4 regions of the Guptibacillus hwajinpoensis genome follow, and region 2 is predicted to be linked to each of the others. Evidence: riboswitches for the same ligand, from Rfam matches in the RefSeq annotation. Region 2 holds a riboswitch; each other region holds the start of a gene.
What was found. A riboswitch is a leader RNA that binds a small molecule or an ion and turns the genes downstream of it on or off. The one in region 2 is predicted to bind S-adenosylmethionine.
Positions count from the first base shown of each region.

Region 1: linked by a shared signal. The riboswitch ahead of murB (UDP-N-acetylmuramate dehydrogenase) and the one ahead of metK (methionine adenosyltransferase) in region 2 are both predicted to bind S-adenosylmethionine.
Region 3: linked by a shared signal. The riboswitch ahead of metX (homoserine O-acetyltransferase MetX) and the one ahead of metK (methionine adenosyltransferase) in region 2 are both predicted to bind S-adenosylmethionine.
Region 4: linked by a shared signal. The riboswitch ahead of ABFG93_RS18965 (YezD family protein) and the one ahead of metK (methionine adenosyltransferase) in region 2 are both predicted to bind S-adenosylmethionine.

Region 1 is NZ_CP156674.1:116,215-120,117, reverse strand. It holds gene ABFG93_RS00600 (hypothetical protein) at 1-187, shown strand, start outside; gene ABFG93_RS00595 (DUF3895 domain-containing protein) at 474-1,475, shown strand; SAM riboswitch class I at 1,556-1,666, shown strand; gene murB (UDP-N-acetylmuramate dehydrogenase) at 2,073-2,993, shown strand; gene ABFG93_RS00585 (YdhK family protein) at 3,166-3,750, shown strand.
Region 2 is NZ_CP156674.1:3,306,635-3,310,537, forward strand. It holds gene pckA (phosphoenolpyruvate carboxykinase (ATP)) at 1-895, opposite strand, end outside; SAM riboswitch class I at 1,362-1,471, shown strand; gene metK (methionine adenosyltransferase) at 1,691-2,887, shown strand; gene ABFG93_RS17045 (MSMEG_1061 family FMN-dependent PPOX-type flavoprotein) at 3,011-3,631, shown strand; gene ABFG93_RS17050 (glycosyltransferase family 4 protein) at 3,882-3,903, opposite strand, start outside.
Region 3 is NZ_CP156674.1:3,004,910-3,008,812, forward strand. It holds gene ABFG93_RS15570 (anti-sigma factor domain-containing protein) at 1-650, shown strand, start outside; gene ABFG93_RS15575 (TlpA disulfide reductase family protein) at 723-1,142, opposite strand; SAM riboswitch class I at 1,330-1,440, shown strand; gene metX (homoserine O-acetyltransferase MetX) at 1,564-2,640, shown strand; gene ABFG93_RS15585 (O-acetylhomoserine aminocarboxypropyltransferase/cysteine synthase family protein) at 2,655-3,903, shown strand, end outside.
Region 4 is NZ_CP156674.1:3,678,441-3,682,343, forward strand. It holds gene ABFG93_RS18955 (DUF1002 domain-containing protein) at 1-837, shown strand, start outside; gene ABFG93_RS18960 (NfeD family protein) at 908-1,564, shown strand; SAM riboswitch class I at 1,685-1,789, shown strand; gene ABFG93_RS18965 (YezD family protein) at 1,887-2,033, shown strand; gene ABFG93_RS18970 (phosphoadenylyl-sulfate reductase) at 2,118-2,840, shown strand; gene ABFG93_RS18975 (inorganic phosphate transporter) at 2,846-3,903, shown strand, end outside.

The DNA of each region.
Region 1 (3,903 bases), 870 kb from region 2:
GCAACTTATTAAAACATACACTCCATCTCAACTTGGTGAGTTGTATCCCTCAGGGAGCTTTCAAAGTTTGATTTCAGATAATGACCGATTTTATCTTGTTTATAAACAGGATAATGACATCGAAGTTAAAAAAAGGATCGTTGTAGGAGCGAGAGGGTCGTTAACATTTATGCCAGAACGGTATTAATATAGCAAATCATATTGTATGTATCTCAGTAAGCCTGGAGATACTTTTTTCATGTTCACTTTCCATTAGCCCAATCTATTAGCTTTTTCCTTAATTTACTCTTCTTATTAGATTACGACTCGGGTAATCTTGGGAATATTGAGTTCTTGATTTTTAAAAAAGTCTTACGGTGCTAATTTCCCCGTTTTTTACATGGATTTCCTCTATTAATTTTTAATTCTATGCACCCAAACAGAAGATATTTACTGTTATACTTGCGTTACTATCAATTCAGGAAGTGATTTAGATGAAAGAGACCCTCACGACAACAGAACGTGATCAATTATTTGGGGACTTATCGAATGATCAGCAACATTATGTTTTAAATTATGTTAAAACAGCTAAGAAAACGATATTCGCTACTATACTTGCAAGCTACAAGGGAAGAAACATCCCTCAGGGTGCTTCAGAGCAAGAAATAAAGATGCTACTTGACGATTGGGTATTAATAGATGTTATAGATGCAGGATATGTTTCAGTAGATCACCAATGTGAATGTGGACAAGCCCTAAGATACCAGTATATTGTCAGGCACGTTCAAACAGGTGAAACACGCCATTTTGGGATTGATCATTTACAGGATCATATAGGATTATCACCGATGATCGCGAAAGATGTCATCAATGGCTTTGAGAGAGTGGACGATGAGGTAGAAGAGCTTTTAGTGAAAAAAGCACTCGAAGAATCAACCTATGATATCCCGCTAGAAATGGACTTACCTTCGGATATTCGTGATTTCATTGAGCTTCAACTGCCACTACTATCTCGTCAAGAAAAAATACTGAAAGGCTTAATAAGAGCACATCGTGAAGAATTAGAATCGGTTGAACGTAAAAGCACGATACCTGAACCATTTGTTCAAAAACCAGAAAGGCCAGAGCCAGCATTAGACCAAGAAGAAGAGGCACAGGCCGCATTTGATTTATTCGCAGAAGAAGTTCCTGCTTCTGTTTCCCCAGCTGAGAAGCAAACGCAAAAAAACACGCATGTGGTCGGAGATCTTTCTTTTATTATTCAGGAAGCAATTGATACTTACATTGAAAGGGGAATTGAAAGTGCGTTAATGATCTGCGAACTTTTAATTAAAGATAAGAAAACATTAGATAATAGATACTCCACGCAAAAGCCGAAGGTTTATTATTCTGTGTGTACGTATTTAGATTCATTTGTTCAGCAGCGAAGGATGACAGTTCAATCGAACGGGAGGGAAGATCGTATTTACCGTCTAACACAAAAGGATTCATGTTAGATACAAAGCTTCCTCATATTTCGTAATTTCTTTCTATTATCCCATCTATAATTTTAACCATGTTAAAAATTGAATCTACACTTTTATTAAGAGCGGCTGAGGGATTAGGCCCTATGATGCCCGGCAACCTTTCAAGTAAAGCTTGAAGATGGTGCCAAATCCTACAGACTGAACTGTCTGGAAGATAAAAGGAGGATCATGCGATAAAACCCATTTTCTATTTGGTAGTGATGACTCACTTAAAGCAAATAATTCGGGCTATCGTACTAAAGCATAGTCAGAATGAGACCTCCCTATTATATGTGGAGCTCCTTTTTATTCCTTTTTAGGCACGAACACTATAACACACCTTTCTACATATTAATTACTATAGAGACTTTGAATAAAAAGTCCTCTTCACTTAAATCAAAATCACATCCAATCTTTACAAAACAAGCAGTTCCTTTGGCAAATTGGCCATATTCAAGTTCAAATTGTGTTATTATTTTAATTGTGTTTGAATATTTCAGTAGGACTAGAATCTCTAAAGGAAGCTTCTAGATACTCGCGAAATGTTAATACTACTAAAAAGAACTTGTTCAATAAGTGAGGTAAGCCATGGATAACAAACGTGTTTTAAATGAACTAAGAACAATTCTGCCATCAGCAGAGCTGAAAATAAACGAGCCTTTAAATGAATATACCTACACTAGAATGGGTGGACGTGCTGACGTTCTCGTATTTCCACGATCGGCCGAAGATGCGAGAGCAGCGGTGGAATACGCCTACAATGCTAACTATCCTTTAACGATTCTTGGAAAAGGCTCTAATGTAATTATTCAGGATGGTGGCATACGGGGCATCGTATTGAATCTTTCGTCGTTGAACACCATCCGTAGAACAGAGGACAAAGTGTTGGCCCAAGCAGGGGCACGGATCATCGAGGTGTCCGAATTTGCATTGCACAGTAAATTAACAGGACTTGAATTCGCATGTGGCATTCCAGGCTCTGTAGGCGGTGCTGTCTATATGAATGCCGGTGCATATGGTGGAGAGATTGCCGACTGCCTTGAAAGTGTGCTTGCCGTTACGAAAGAAGGCGAATTGGTTCATCTGGGTGCAGGTGAACTCGATCTATCCTATCGTCACAGTAATGTAGAAGAATCGGGTCTTCTTGTTCTTGAAGCCACCTTTAGTTTAAAAGAAGGAGATCAGGCTGAAATAAAAGCCATCATGGACGATTTAACTGAGAAGCGTGAAACCAAACAACCGCTGGAATACCCATCATGCGGAAGTGTCTTCAAACGCCCTCCAGGTCTCTTTGCTGGTAAATTAATTCAGGACTCAAAACTTCAAGGAACGCGAATCGGCGGGGCAGAAGTATCTAAAAAACATGCAGGATTTATCGTTAACATCGACAATGCGACAGCAACCGATTACTTAGATGTCATCCATCACGTGCAGCGTACAGTGAAAGAGAAATTTGATGTTGAACTCGAGCGAGAGGTTCGTGTTATTGGAGAACCACCCGAGAAGTAATTTTGATAAGCAGCGTATCCCAATTAGAAGGGGGATACGCTGCTTTTTTAATTGAATATGTTATTAATATTGAGAAATTGACTTTCCTGCACAATAAATCCATGATTTGGGTGTAATGTTGATTCCGCATCATAGCTTACACTATGAAACAGAAAATTAAAGGAGGATATTTATGAAAAATAAAATGATGATGCTCGGCATCCCATTCCTTACTTTTGCATTCATACTGGTGGGGTGCGGAAATGACAGCGAGAATTCCAAGCAGGAAAATAGCGAGGAACAATCAAATATGGAATTAAGTTCCAAAGACGACATGGATCACATGGATCATTCGGGTTCAGGGAAAGTTCCTGAGAATTTAGAAGAAGCAATGAACCCGACTTATGAGATTGGTAGTCAAGCAATTATTGAATCTGAGCACATGAGTGGAATGGAGGGTGCTGAAGCAACAATAAAAGGCGCATATAAAACGACAGCCTACGTAGTTTCCTACACTCCGACAAACGGAGGAGAAAGAGTAGAGGATCATAAATGGGTCATACATGAAGAAATCGAAAAGACTAGTAACGAACAGTTTGAATCCGGTAGTGAAGTCACGTTAAATGCCTCTCATATGAAGGGCATGGAGGGCGCGAAGGCGACCATTGATTCTGCTAATGAAACAACTGTATACATGATTGATTATACGCCGACAACTGGTGGTGAAAAAGTATCAAACCACAAATGGGTGACAGAAGATGAGCTTTTTACAAAATAGTCTGAATCCCTAAGTATGCTATTTATTATGATCAAAAACCTGTATTAAGTTTCAAGGCTAACCAGGCTGCTAGAGTGAGAATGGCTTTTTTAATTTGACAAATATTAAGTGATTCCAATCAAGTCAATTATATATTCCCCTGAAATATGGAGA
Region 2 (3,903 bases):
TGACATTCTCAAGAACAGTTCCAAATCGGATCGCATCCCAGATCTGCGGTTCCTTTTCTTTAGATAAATTAATGCACTTGGCGTAACAGCCGCCTTCAATATTGAATACGCCATTCATTGACCATCCGTGTTCATCGTCACCAATGAGTGAACGATGCGCATCAGCTGATAGCGTTGTCTTTCCAGTACCAGAAAGTCCGAAGAACAGAGCAACGTCTCCTTCTTTCCCAACGTTAGCAGAGCAGTGCATCGATAATATATTTCGTTCAGGAAGAAGATAGTTCATGACAGTGAAAATCGATTTCTTAATTTCACCTGCATATTCGGTTCCACCAATAAGGACAGTGCGCTTTTCAAATGATATAATGATAAATGTTTCAGAATTCGTACCATCTATTTCCGGGTCGGCTTGGAAACCTGGTGCAGAAATAACAGTAAATTCAGCTTCATGGCCTTTTAATTCTGCTTCATTCGGTCGAATGAAGAGTTGATGAGCAAACAGGTTATGCCACGCATATTCGTTGATCACCTGGATGGGCAATCTTGAGGACTGGTCAGCACCAGCGAATCCTTTAAATACATAGAGTTCCTTTTTCTCACCGAGATAATTCAGCACTTTTGTGTAAAGGTTTTCAAAACTCTTTTCGGAAATGGATTGGTTGGTTTCCCAATTGATTTTGTTCTTTGCGGAGTCTTCATTTACAATGAACTTGTCCCCGGGAGAACGCCCGGTGTATTTACCGGTTTCCACACGAAGTGCACCGGTTGATGATAATGTCCCTTCATTTTTAAAGAGGGAGTGCTCCATTAGTTCAGAAACTGATAAGTTCACATGCGGATTATTCTTATTTAGAATCGCATCCAATAACGGTGAGGAGAAGGAAGCTGTTTTCATATGTTAAACCCATCCTTTATTAAATATTTCGATTACTGACGTGTTAAACTCAAAAATAGTATAACACATTTATTCAATTATTCTATACTAATCTATGGATTTTTTGCATAAAAAGTGAAAAAAAGGGCGGAAAACATTTGTTTAGGTTTGAGTTGGAACTCTATTAATAAGGAAGAGAAAATTTTAGAGGGATTATTGGTATTTAGGGGGGAGTGTTTTTTACTCATTCGGTGTCCTGATAATTCCTTTCCAGTTCAAGAGTTCCAATATCTCCGTTTCTAGGCGCTCGTCTTCGCTTTTCGTTGGATCCAGCTACGACTCGCAGAAACTCCGATATTTCACTCATTCACAGGAACACCAAGAACGTGTTCCCATGAATGAGTTCCAATCTCTTTCTAAGCGCTCGTCTTCGCTTTTCTAATTGACACATTCCTTTAACTGCGTTATTATATGTCGAGAATGGATACTCTTATCCCGAGCAGGCGGAGGGACAGGCCCGATGAAGCTCAGCAACCAACTCCTATACATAAGGATTCAGGTGCTAACCTGCAAGACGATAGTCTTGGAAGATAAGAGGCGAAAGGCATGAGATATCAGCTCCTTTTCCCTCAAAATTTATAGGGAAGGGCTTTTTTTAATGTCATTGAGGTTGATGACGCAAAGAAAAAAGGATAAACGATAAGAAATTGAATTCGTTCTCTCGTTTCGGCAAAGCATAATAGGGAAATAAGTACCGTATCCATTACACTACATCATAATATTAGATAGGATCCAATTCCTTAAGGAGGTACTTGAGTGGGTAATCGTCGTTTGTTTACTTCTGAGTCAGTAACAGAAGGGCATCCTGATAAGATTTCAGATCAAATTTCAGATGCCATTCTAGATGATATTCTTGCGCATGATCCAAATGCGCGCGTAGCCTGTGAAACTACAGTGACAACTGGCCTTGTATTAGTTTCCGGGGAGATTACAACTTCTCATTATGTTGATATCCCTAAAGTAGTTCGTGAAACGATTCAAACCATCGGATACACACGAGCGAAATATGGTTTTGATGCTGAGACATGTGCTGTTCTTTCATCAATTGATGAGCAGTCTGCGGATATTGCTGCGGGAGTTAACGTAGCGCTTGAATCGCGTGAAGGAACGATGTCCGATGATGAAATTGACGAGATTGGAGCAGGAGACCAGGGGTTAATGTTTGGTTACGCTTGTAACGAAACACCTGAGCTTATGCCGCTACCTATTTCGCTTGCACATAAATTGGCTCGTCGTTTGAGTGAGGTTAGAAAAGAAGAAATTCTACCTTACCTACGCCCAGATGGTAAAACGCAGGTAACAGTAGAGTATGATGATGCTGGGAAACCTGTACGTGTTGACACTATTGTTGTCTCTACTCAACACCATCCTGAAGTTTCACTTGAGCAAATTCAACGTAATATTAAAGAGTACGTGGTTAAGCCTGTTGTACCTGCTGAACTTATTGATGATGAAACAAAATATTTCATTAATCCAACAGGACGATTTGTAATTGGTGGACCTCAAGGTGATGCCGGGCTGACTGGAAGAAAGATTATTGTTGATACTTATGGCGGCTATGCCCGTCACGGTGGTGGAGCATTCTCAGGTAAGGATGCAACTAAGGTTGACCGTTCTGCTGCATATGCTGCACGCTATGTTGCAAAGAACCTTGTGGCGGCTGATCTTGCTGATCGCTGTGAAGTGCAACTAGCTTATGCGATTGGTGTTGCTCAACCAGTTTCCATTGCGGTTGATACGTTTGGAACTGGGAAAGTTTCTGAAGAACGCCTCGTTGAGCTTGTAAGAGAGAACTTTGACCTTCGTCCAGCAGGAATCATTAAAATGCTGGATCTTCGTCGACCGATTTATAAGCAAACAGCTGCTTATGGTCACTTCGGACGTACAGACATTGAGCTACCATGGGAGCAGACTGATCGTGCAGACACTCTCAAACAGGGTGCTGGAGTTTAAATTTCAAGAAAAGAAGCCGCAGGGCTTCTTTTTTTTGATATAGAGAACATAATTTAAAATATAGCCGTTCCTGTGTGATAAAATGAAAGAAGTTTAGGAATTTATTGGAAGAGGTGATCATGAATGAACGAAGTTTTTGGAGAAACGGTTCAGTCAGTTCAAGAGTTAGAAGATATTGTTGGGGGGCCAAGCAAACTTGCAGCAAATAAGGTCATTCCTTTTATCGATGAGCACTGTGAAGCGTTCATTGCTCATGCTCCCTTTCTCTCAATTGCTAGTTCTTCATTACAGGGGAGTGATGTGTCTCCACGCGGTGATTCACATGGATTTGTTAAGGTACTTGATCAGAAGCATCTGCTTATTCCAGAGCGACCGGGAAACAAGCGGGTAGACTCGATAAGGAATATTCTTGAAAATCCACAGGTTGGTCTATTATTTATGATTCCTGGGAGAGAAGAAACCTTACGGGTGAATGGAAAGGCTTCCATTGTGAAGAATAAAAAACTTCTTGAAGCATGTACTGTGAATGGGAAAGAACCATTACTAGGTATCGGGGTGGAAGTAGAAGAGTGCTTTATACATTGTGCAAAGGCGTTCAAACGCTCTCATCTCTGGGTACAGGAGCGATGGCCAGTCACTCAATCTCTCGCACCAGCTTCCAGGATGCTCTCTGATCATGCGAAAATACCTAATGACCGAGTTGTTCAATCGCTTAAAACAAGCTACACAGAGCGCCTATATTAATTCATTGAACCGATTGAACCGAAATGGCTCCAAGTCATTTGTAAATATTCGGTCTACCGCTCGAACAATAAATGAGGTAGGTCATAGATGTTAGCGACCTCTCTCATTTTATCAAGAGTTAAGACATAATGGCCGTCTACAAGTAATGGTAAATGGCAGGTTTAGATGCTTTACATTCTCCAATTTAGATCTTGTAGAGAGCTTAATTCAGTCATTAATAAAAGAGCTTCATCGCTACTCTTCCTTTTCTCTACGCATACTGTGCGATTTTC
Region 3 (3,903 bases), 300 kb from region 2:
CTCTAGACCGTGGCGCTACATTAACGTTAGCGGAGGTGCAGAATCTCTCTGTTAAGAAAATGGACGAACTTCAATCAGAAAGCTTGGTTGCCGTAGAATCGAATCCATCAGAAAATACCCAGAAATCAACGGAATTGGAAGACTCTGTTGTTCAATTAAATGATGAGGCGGAACCTGCTGAAAAAGATTTCGAGGAAGAACTCATTTTAGATGATTCGAATAGGCAACTGAATGAAGTGACAAAGGAAAGCGTTCCTTCGAAAGAACAGGAGCAAGAATCGAGTAACCAGCAGCAAGAACCTAATAAGGAAACAACGAAACCGGTCAAGAAAGACGATGATGGAACAGACAAAGCAGTCGTCAAGGAAGATAGAGATACTGATACTGAAGTTATAAAAGCGCAACAAGAAATGAAAGAAAACGAAAAAAAAACTGAAAGTAAAGTAAAGAAAGACGCTGAAAAAGAAGCCCAGAAAGAAGAGAAAGAAGCTGAAAGGGAAGAAAAGAAAGCCGAAAAGGAAGAAAAACAACTTAAAAAAGCTCAATTGAAAGAAAAAAGAGAATTAGAAAAAGATATGAAGAAGAATGAGAAACGAGTAAAGCAAGGAAACTCAGATCAGTCTGAGGAAGAAAACAAAGAGAAAAAATGATTCATGCTATTATTTTATATTTTATGACTAGAAAGCCAGAGGGGGTTCCCCTGGCTTTTTAGCGTTTTAAAACTATTCCATAATGGCAGGTAATGCTTTCACAATATCCATGAAAGAAGATTGGTCATTAAAAACGTGAGTTATGTTGTGGTTTTTATCTATTAATACTGTGGTTGGGACACCTGCGCATCCATATGCTTCATACGTTTCACGGCCATTATCTGCTAGTACGGGGAAAGGAAGGCTATTTTTACTAGCGAAGTCTTGACCAGCGTCAGATGAACGCTCTCGTCCGGTTACATTGATGGTTAAGAAACCAATAGTATCTGGATCAGCGTGTTGATAGAACTGTTCTTTCATCGGTAAGTCCTGCATGCAGTCAGGACACCATGAAGTCCAGAAGGTGAGCATCACTGGTTTACCGGTATAGTCTGATAATCGGACCGGATCACCGCTTCTTATTTCCTTTAATTCAAAACATGGAGCTTTCAAGGCTATTCTCCTCTCATAATTGTCATGTAAACACCTTATCAAATTTCTAGTTCTAATCAAATGGTTCGTATCGTAGACTGTTTTTAATAAAAAATTCACTCTCAAATAAATCAAAATTCGGAAAAAGTTTGACACTGATACGTCACATTGCTAAAATAAACACAATTAAATGAAAACGAAATATTCTTACTTATCTAGAGAGGCGGAGGGACTGGCCCTATGAAGCCCGGCAACCGTCAAACCATTCATGGTTTGAAAAGGTGCCAAATCCTGCAGGAGAAATCCTGAAAGATAAGCGGAGCTGATTAATTAATCAAGCCTCTCTGTCTTTCAGAGGGGCTTTTTTTAGTTTTAAGAAAGATGAAGAGAACTGAAACCGATAACGTGAATGACAATTGCCGTTGAAAGGAGTGGTAGGGGTTTGGACAGAGAGACAAGATACGAGGATTCACACGTTTCCATAGGGTCATTTGTACTTGAATCCGGTGAGGAGCTTCCTCACGTTGAACTCGCTTACGAGCGAGTTGGTCCTTCTGATGCACCAGTCATTCTTGTATGCCATGCACTAACAGGAAATCAATTTACAATAGGTGAAGATGAACCAGGCTGGTGGAAAGGATTAATTGGCAAAGGCAAGTACGTAGATACGTCAGAATTTCAGATCGTCACATTTAACGTGCTGGGAGGATGTAATGGTTCGACAGGGCCCTGCTCCATAAATCCGACAACAGGATTAGCTTATCAGGCCGACTTTCCTTTCATATCAGTAAGGGATATGGTTCATTCACAGAAACAAGCGCTAGAGCAATTAGGTATTCACCATTTGCACGCTGTAATTGGTGGGTCACTCGGAGGCATGCAGGTCCTGGAGTGGGGCATTCTTTATCCGGAGTGTATGGACCATCTTGTACCGCTCGCGGTGACACCTTCCCTGAGTGCCTATGGGATCGCGTATAATTCGATTTCAAGATTTGCGATCACAAAAGATCCGGAATGGAAAGAGGGCTATTATAATCTTGAAAAGCCGCCAGCTGCCGGACTCGCTACAGCAAGGATGATTGGTATGATTTCTTATCGAACAGATGACATGTTTCAAAAGAAGTTCGGTAGGAAAGTGAAGGGGAATCCTGGTGAGAGCCATACAGAAACCACTTATGATGTGGAGTCGTATCTTCACTACCAGGGGAATAAACTAGTTGGTCGTTTTGATGCGAATAGCTACTTATACTTACTGAAAGCAATGGATATGCACGATATAAGCAGAGGAAGAGACAGCATAGCAAAAGCAGCTAAGCTTATTCAGCCAAACGTGCTTGCTATTAGTTTTAAAGGAGATTTGATTTATCCACCTCATGAGTTAGAAAAAATGTTTAGTTTGGAAAGTATGGCGCACTTCTATATTGTTGATACAAAATTTGGTCATGATGGATTTCTCGTTGAATTCGATAAATGGGGACCGTTAATTAAACAACAGTTAAAAGAGACTTTGAAAATTTAAAGGAGTGATGTGAAATGGCAGAGAAACGTTATAATTTAGAAACGATTGGCATTCATGGAGGTTTACAGGCTGATCCTGCAACAGGCGCAAGAGCCCTACCGATTTATCAATCAAATGCTTACCGATTTAACAATACGGACCATGCGGCAGACCTATTTGCTTTGAAAGAAGAAGGGTTTATCTATTCACGCATTGGTAATCCGACAGTCGGTACGCTTGAAGAACGGATCGCCCAGCTTGAAGGTGGTGTGGGAGCATTAGGTCTCGCGAGTGGTATGGCTGCCATTACAACCGCGATATTGAATATTGCAAATAGTGGGGATGAAATTGTATCAGCTTCCACGTTATATGGCGGAACATACAATCTCTTTGCATCAACACTACCTAAATACGGTATTAAAACCAATTTCGTAGATCCCGAAAATCCTGAATCCTTTAGAGAGGCCATTACACCAAACACGAAAGCCATTTTCGCTGAAACGATCGGGAATCCTGGGCTTCATGTATTGGATATTGAGAAGGTCGCTGAAATCGCTCATGAAGCAGGGATCCCACTAATTATTGATAATACCTTTGCGACACCATACCTTTGCAGACCTATTGAACACGGGGCAGATATCGTAGTTCATTCTGCGACCAAATGGCTTGGCGGAAATGGTTCAACGATGGGTGGAATAATCGTAGATGCTGGTAAGTTCGACTGGAATTCTCCAAAGTTTCCAGGGTTCACTGAACCTGACCACACCTATCATGGTATCGTGTTTGCTGAGGCGCTTCCTGAAGCTGCCTATATTGTAAAGGCACGCGTTCAACTGTTACGAGACACGGGTGCTGCACTCAGTCCATTTAATGCCTTCCAAATCGCTCTAGGTGTTGAAACCCTCCACGTTCGAATGAAGGAACATGTGGCCAATACGCGTAAAATTGTCTCTTTCTTAAAAGACCATCCAGAAGTGGAGTGGGTTAGCTATCCTGAAGAAGAGAACCATCCTTCTAATCAGCTTGTAAAGAAGTATCTACCAAAGGGAGCTGGAGCTGTTGTTGTCTTCGGAATTAAAGGAGGACGCGAAACGGGAGCAGGCATTATCAATGCCGTAAATCTCTGGTCTCATGTTGCGAACGTTGGCGACGCAAAGAGTTTAATTATTCACCCAGCTAGTACAACGCACCAGCAGTTGAGCGCAGACGAATTAACAGCATCAGGTGTTCGTGATGACTTAATTAGACTTTCCGTTGGAATCGAACATATTGATGATCTCATCG
Region 4 (3,903 bases), 370 kb from region 2:
TTGGTGGTGTCTATCCTGCCAATTGTTGCATATGCAGATGCTGCTGTAGGTGATGTCATCGTCACTCTAGGTGAGGATTTGACAGAAGATCAGAAGCAAAAACTGTTAGAGGAAATGGAAGCTCCAAAAGATGTAATGACAGTACCTGTAACCAATGAAGAAGAACATCAATATCTTGGAGATTATATAAGTAAAGCATTAATCGGAACACGCGCTTTATCGTCTTCTTCTATTACAATTGCAAAGAAAGATGCTGGTTTAAGCGTAGAAACAAATAACATTAATTGGGTAACTGATGATATGTATGCCAATGCTTTGATTACAGCAGGTGTGAAGGATGCAGATATCTATGTAACGGCTCCTACTGAAGTTTCAGGAACAGCTGCCCTTACAGGATTGATTAAAGCGTATGAGCTAAGCTCGGATGAAGTGATTCCTGAAGAACAAAAGCAGGTAGCAAATGAGGAGCTTGTAACAACTGCGAAATTAAGTGATAGTATCGGTGCTGATAAAGCAACAGAATTAATGACAAAGATTAAAGATGATATCGCCACTAATCCCCCTGAAACGGAAGAAGATCTTAGGGAACGAATCAAACAAATTGCAAGTGACTCTGGCATTGAATTAACCGGGGAGGAGCTTGATGGACTAGTGGCATTATTTAATCGAATGAAGAATCTTGACATCGATTGGGATCAAATGAAAGGTCAGTTAGAGAACGCAAGGGAAAACCTTGATGAATTCTTGAATAAAGAAGAAACACAATCATTTATTCAAAAAATTATTGATTTCTTTATCGCGCTTATTGATGGTATAAAAGGGGTATTTAAATCGTAAAGTGACATTGAACTGAAACTTTTCCTGCTTGTAATCGTATAAGGAGAGAAGGAAAAAGGAGGGAGCGAAGATGGAAATTCTATCGTTGCCAGCTATAGGTTTTCTAGTCGTACTGCTTAGCGTACTTTTTTTGTTTGGTGAATTGCTTGTTCGTGTAAAAGGGATTTTTGGTGTCATTGGGATTCTCATGTTAACGTTCTACTTTAGTTTCCATCTCACGTCATTACCTTCCATGCTATGGATGGGGCTTGTTTTTGCGGTTGGTCTCGCTTTAGTCATTCTCGATGGAAAGCTATTGAATGATGGAACTTTTGGGTTAATCGGTTTATTAATGATGGTCACGGCTGTCGCGATTCCCTCTCCATCTTTTCTATACGGTCTGCTTGTTTCGAGTGGCTTTTTGATGGGTACGGCTGCTTCTTTTCTATTTCTACGTGTTTTTCCAGCGCGTTCAATGTGGACTAAAATGACGTTGAAGGACCGATTGAGCAGTGATATGGGGTATAATTCTATGAATGAGGGGTACAAAGAATTAATTGGTAAAACCGCTACGACGATTACTCCATTCAGACCGAGCGGTACAATTCAATTGAATGAGAATAAATATAGTGCTATCTCAGCAGGAAGCTGGATCGATTCAAATGTCCAGGTTGTAATTACATCTGTTGATGGAACACGCATTGTAATCGAAGAACAAAAAGAGAAAAGTAAAAGACATCCAGTCTAATGGATATAGGCCTCGGGTCATGGATCCGAGGCTTAAATTATTAACTTTTTCTAATCCGTTTATCCCGATCTCTAAACTAGGGTTGACATATTGTTAGATAATAGTTAAGATTTAGAAAATAACTTATCAAGAGAGACCGAGGGACTGGCCCGATGACGTCCAGCAACCTGCCACCAGGCAAGGTGCTACTTCCAGCAAAATGGAGTCCATTTTGGAAGATAAGGTGAATCAAGGTAACCTGATCTGTCTTTCCAATTTGGGAAGGCTTTTTTAGTTATTAAGCCTCTCCTACTCATCAAATGTAATTAAGGGGGGTTTCTAAATGAAAAATGAGAAACAGAATTTTAAAGATGTTGCCGAGCGAATTGAGAAGATGCTCAGTACACTTAAGTATGGATCCATTACTCTGGTTGTACAGGATGGAAAAGTCATACAGCTTGAGAGACAGGAGAAGGAACGGATTTACTAAAAGCGCTGACTAGAAAAACTAGAGGCGGTTCTAACGATACTCGTTAGAATCGTCTTTTTATATGTTTCAAAAGGAGGTTTTGGTATGGAATGGTTATATGAAAATTGGTCAGGGGAAATTCCTTTTTTTGACAGTAACTCAAAAACTAAAGGAGCACTTGAGGTCCTTGATTGGGCTTATGCTACGTATCAAGACGATATTGTCTATGCCTGTAGTTTTGGGGTGGAAGGCGTTGTATTGATTGATTTAATTTCACAAGTAAATGAGAAGGCTGAAATCGTCTTCCTTGATACGGGTCTACATTTCGATGAGACATATGAACTCATTGAGCAGGTGAAAGCAAGATACCCAAATCTACGGATCAAATTAAAGAAACCAGAGCAATCAGTTGATGAACAAGCAAAGACATATGGTGAGGCACTGTGGGAGCGTAATCCTTCTCAGTGCTGTAATCTTAGAAAAATTATTCCTTTGAATGAAGAATTACAGGGAGTTAGCGCCTGGATTTCAGGCCTTAGAAGAGAGCAATCTCCCTTGAGACAATCGACTGAATTCTTGAATAAAGATTCTAAATTTGAAGCTATTAAAGTTTGTCCACTTATTCATTGGACCTGGAAAGAGATCTGGCGTTACGTGTATGAGAATGATTTACCTTATAACCAATTACATGATCAAGGGTACCCGAGCATTGGATGTGAGGTTTGTACAGCTAAAGTGCTAGAAGGAAGTGACTCCAGGTCGGGACGATGGGCAAATCAGGAGAAAACGGAATGTGGATTGCACCTTGATTCTGCTTCAAATAGGTGACGCTCATGAGCATTCTTGTTATTATCGTTGCTATGTTTTTTGCCATGAATATCGGGGCAAGCGGGGCGGCTGCTTCCATGGGGGTAGCTTATGGAGCAGGTGCTATTAAACGGAGAACGACAGCCTTATCTATATGTGCGATAGGAATTCTTGCAGGGGCAGCCTTTGGTGGAGGAGACGTTATTAAAACGATAGGGAGCGGGATTATTCCTTCTTCGATTCTAAGTGTTAAAGTAATCCTTATTATCTTTATAGCGGCGACAACAGCGCTGTTTTTAGCGAATATGATGGGCATTCCGTTATCTACAAGTGAAGTCACAGTAGGTGCAGTTGTCGGTGTTGGGATTGCCTATCGCGCACTTTATTTCTCAAACATCATTGTTATTATGCTACTCTGGCTGGTAATACCGGTTGTCGCCTTTGTAATGGCGCTCCTCGCTGGAAAGCTCGTATTAATTCTTAAAAGGCGGAGAAAAGTGACTCCAGGCTGGCAACGTGTATTGGGGGTACTACTTATTGTAGCAGGATTTCTGGAGGCTTTCTCTGCAGGAATGAACAACGTTGCAAACGCAGTAGGACCTCTTGTAGGAGCGGGGCTACTCTCACTATCAACTGGAGCATTGTTAGGCGGAGCGTTTGTTGCGCTTGGAGCGCTTGTTTTCGGCAGCAGGGTTATTGAAACAAATGGTTATCGGATAACCAGCTTCTCACTTGGGGAGGGTTTTGCCGTGTCGAGTACAAGTGCTGGTCTTGTAATCGGTGCATCGCTCTTTGGTATTCCAGTTCCGCTCACACAGATTACAACTTCATCTATTATTGGAATCGGAACTGCAAAAGATGGGTTTCAACTCTGGCAAAAAGATGTCATTACACGAATGTTGAAAGTCTGGGTAGTTTCACCAGTTTTTTCATTAGTGATTTCGTATAGCATGATTAAATTATTTCTAGAAAGTGACTTATACACATTAATTGCAATTGGCAGTGTTATTCTTGCAACGATTGGGTCGGGCAGTCTAATAAAAACGATTCGAACGCAGAAACAAGCGGTTCAGGATGAAGGAAG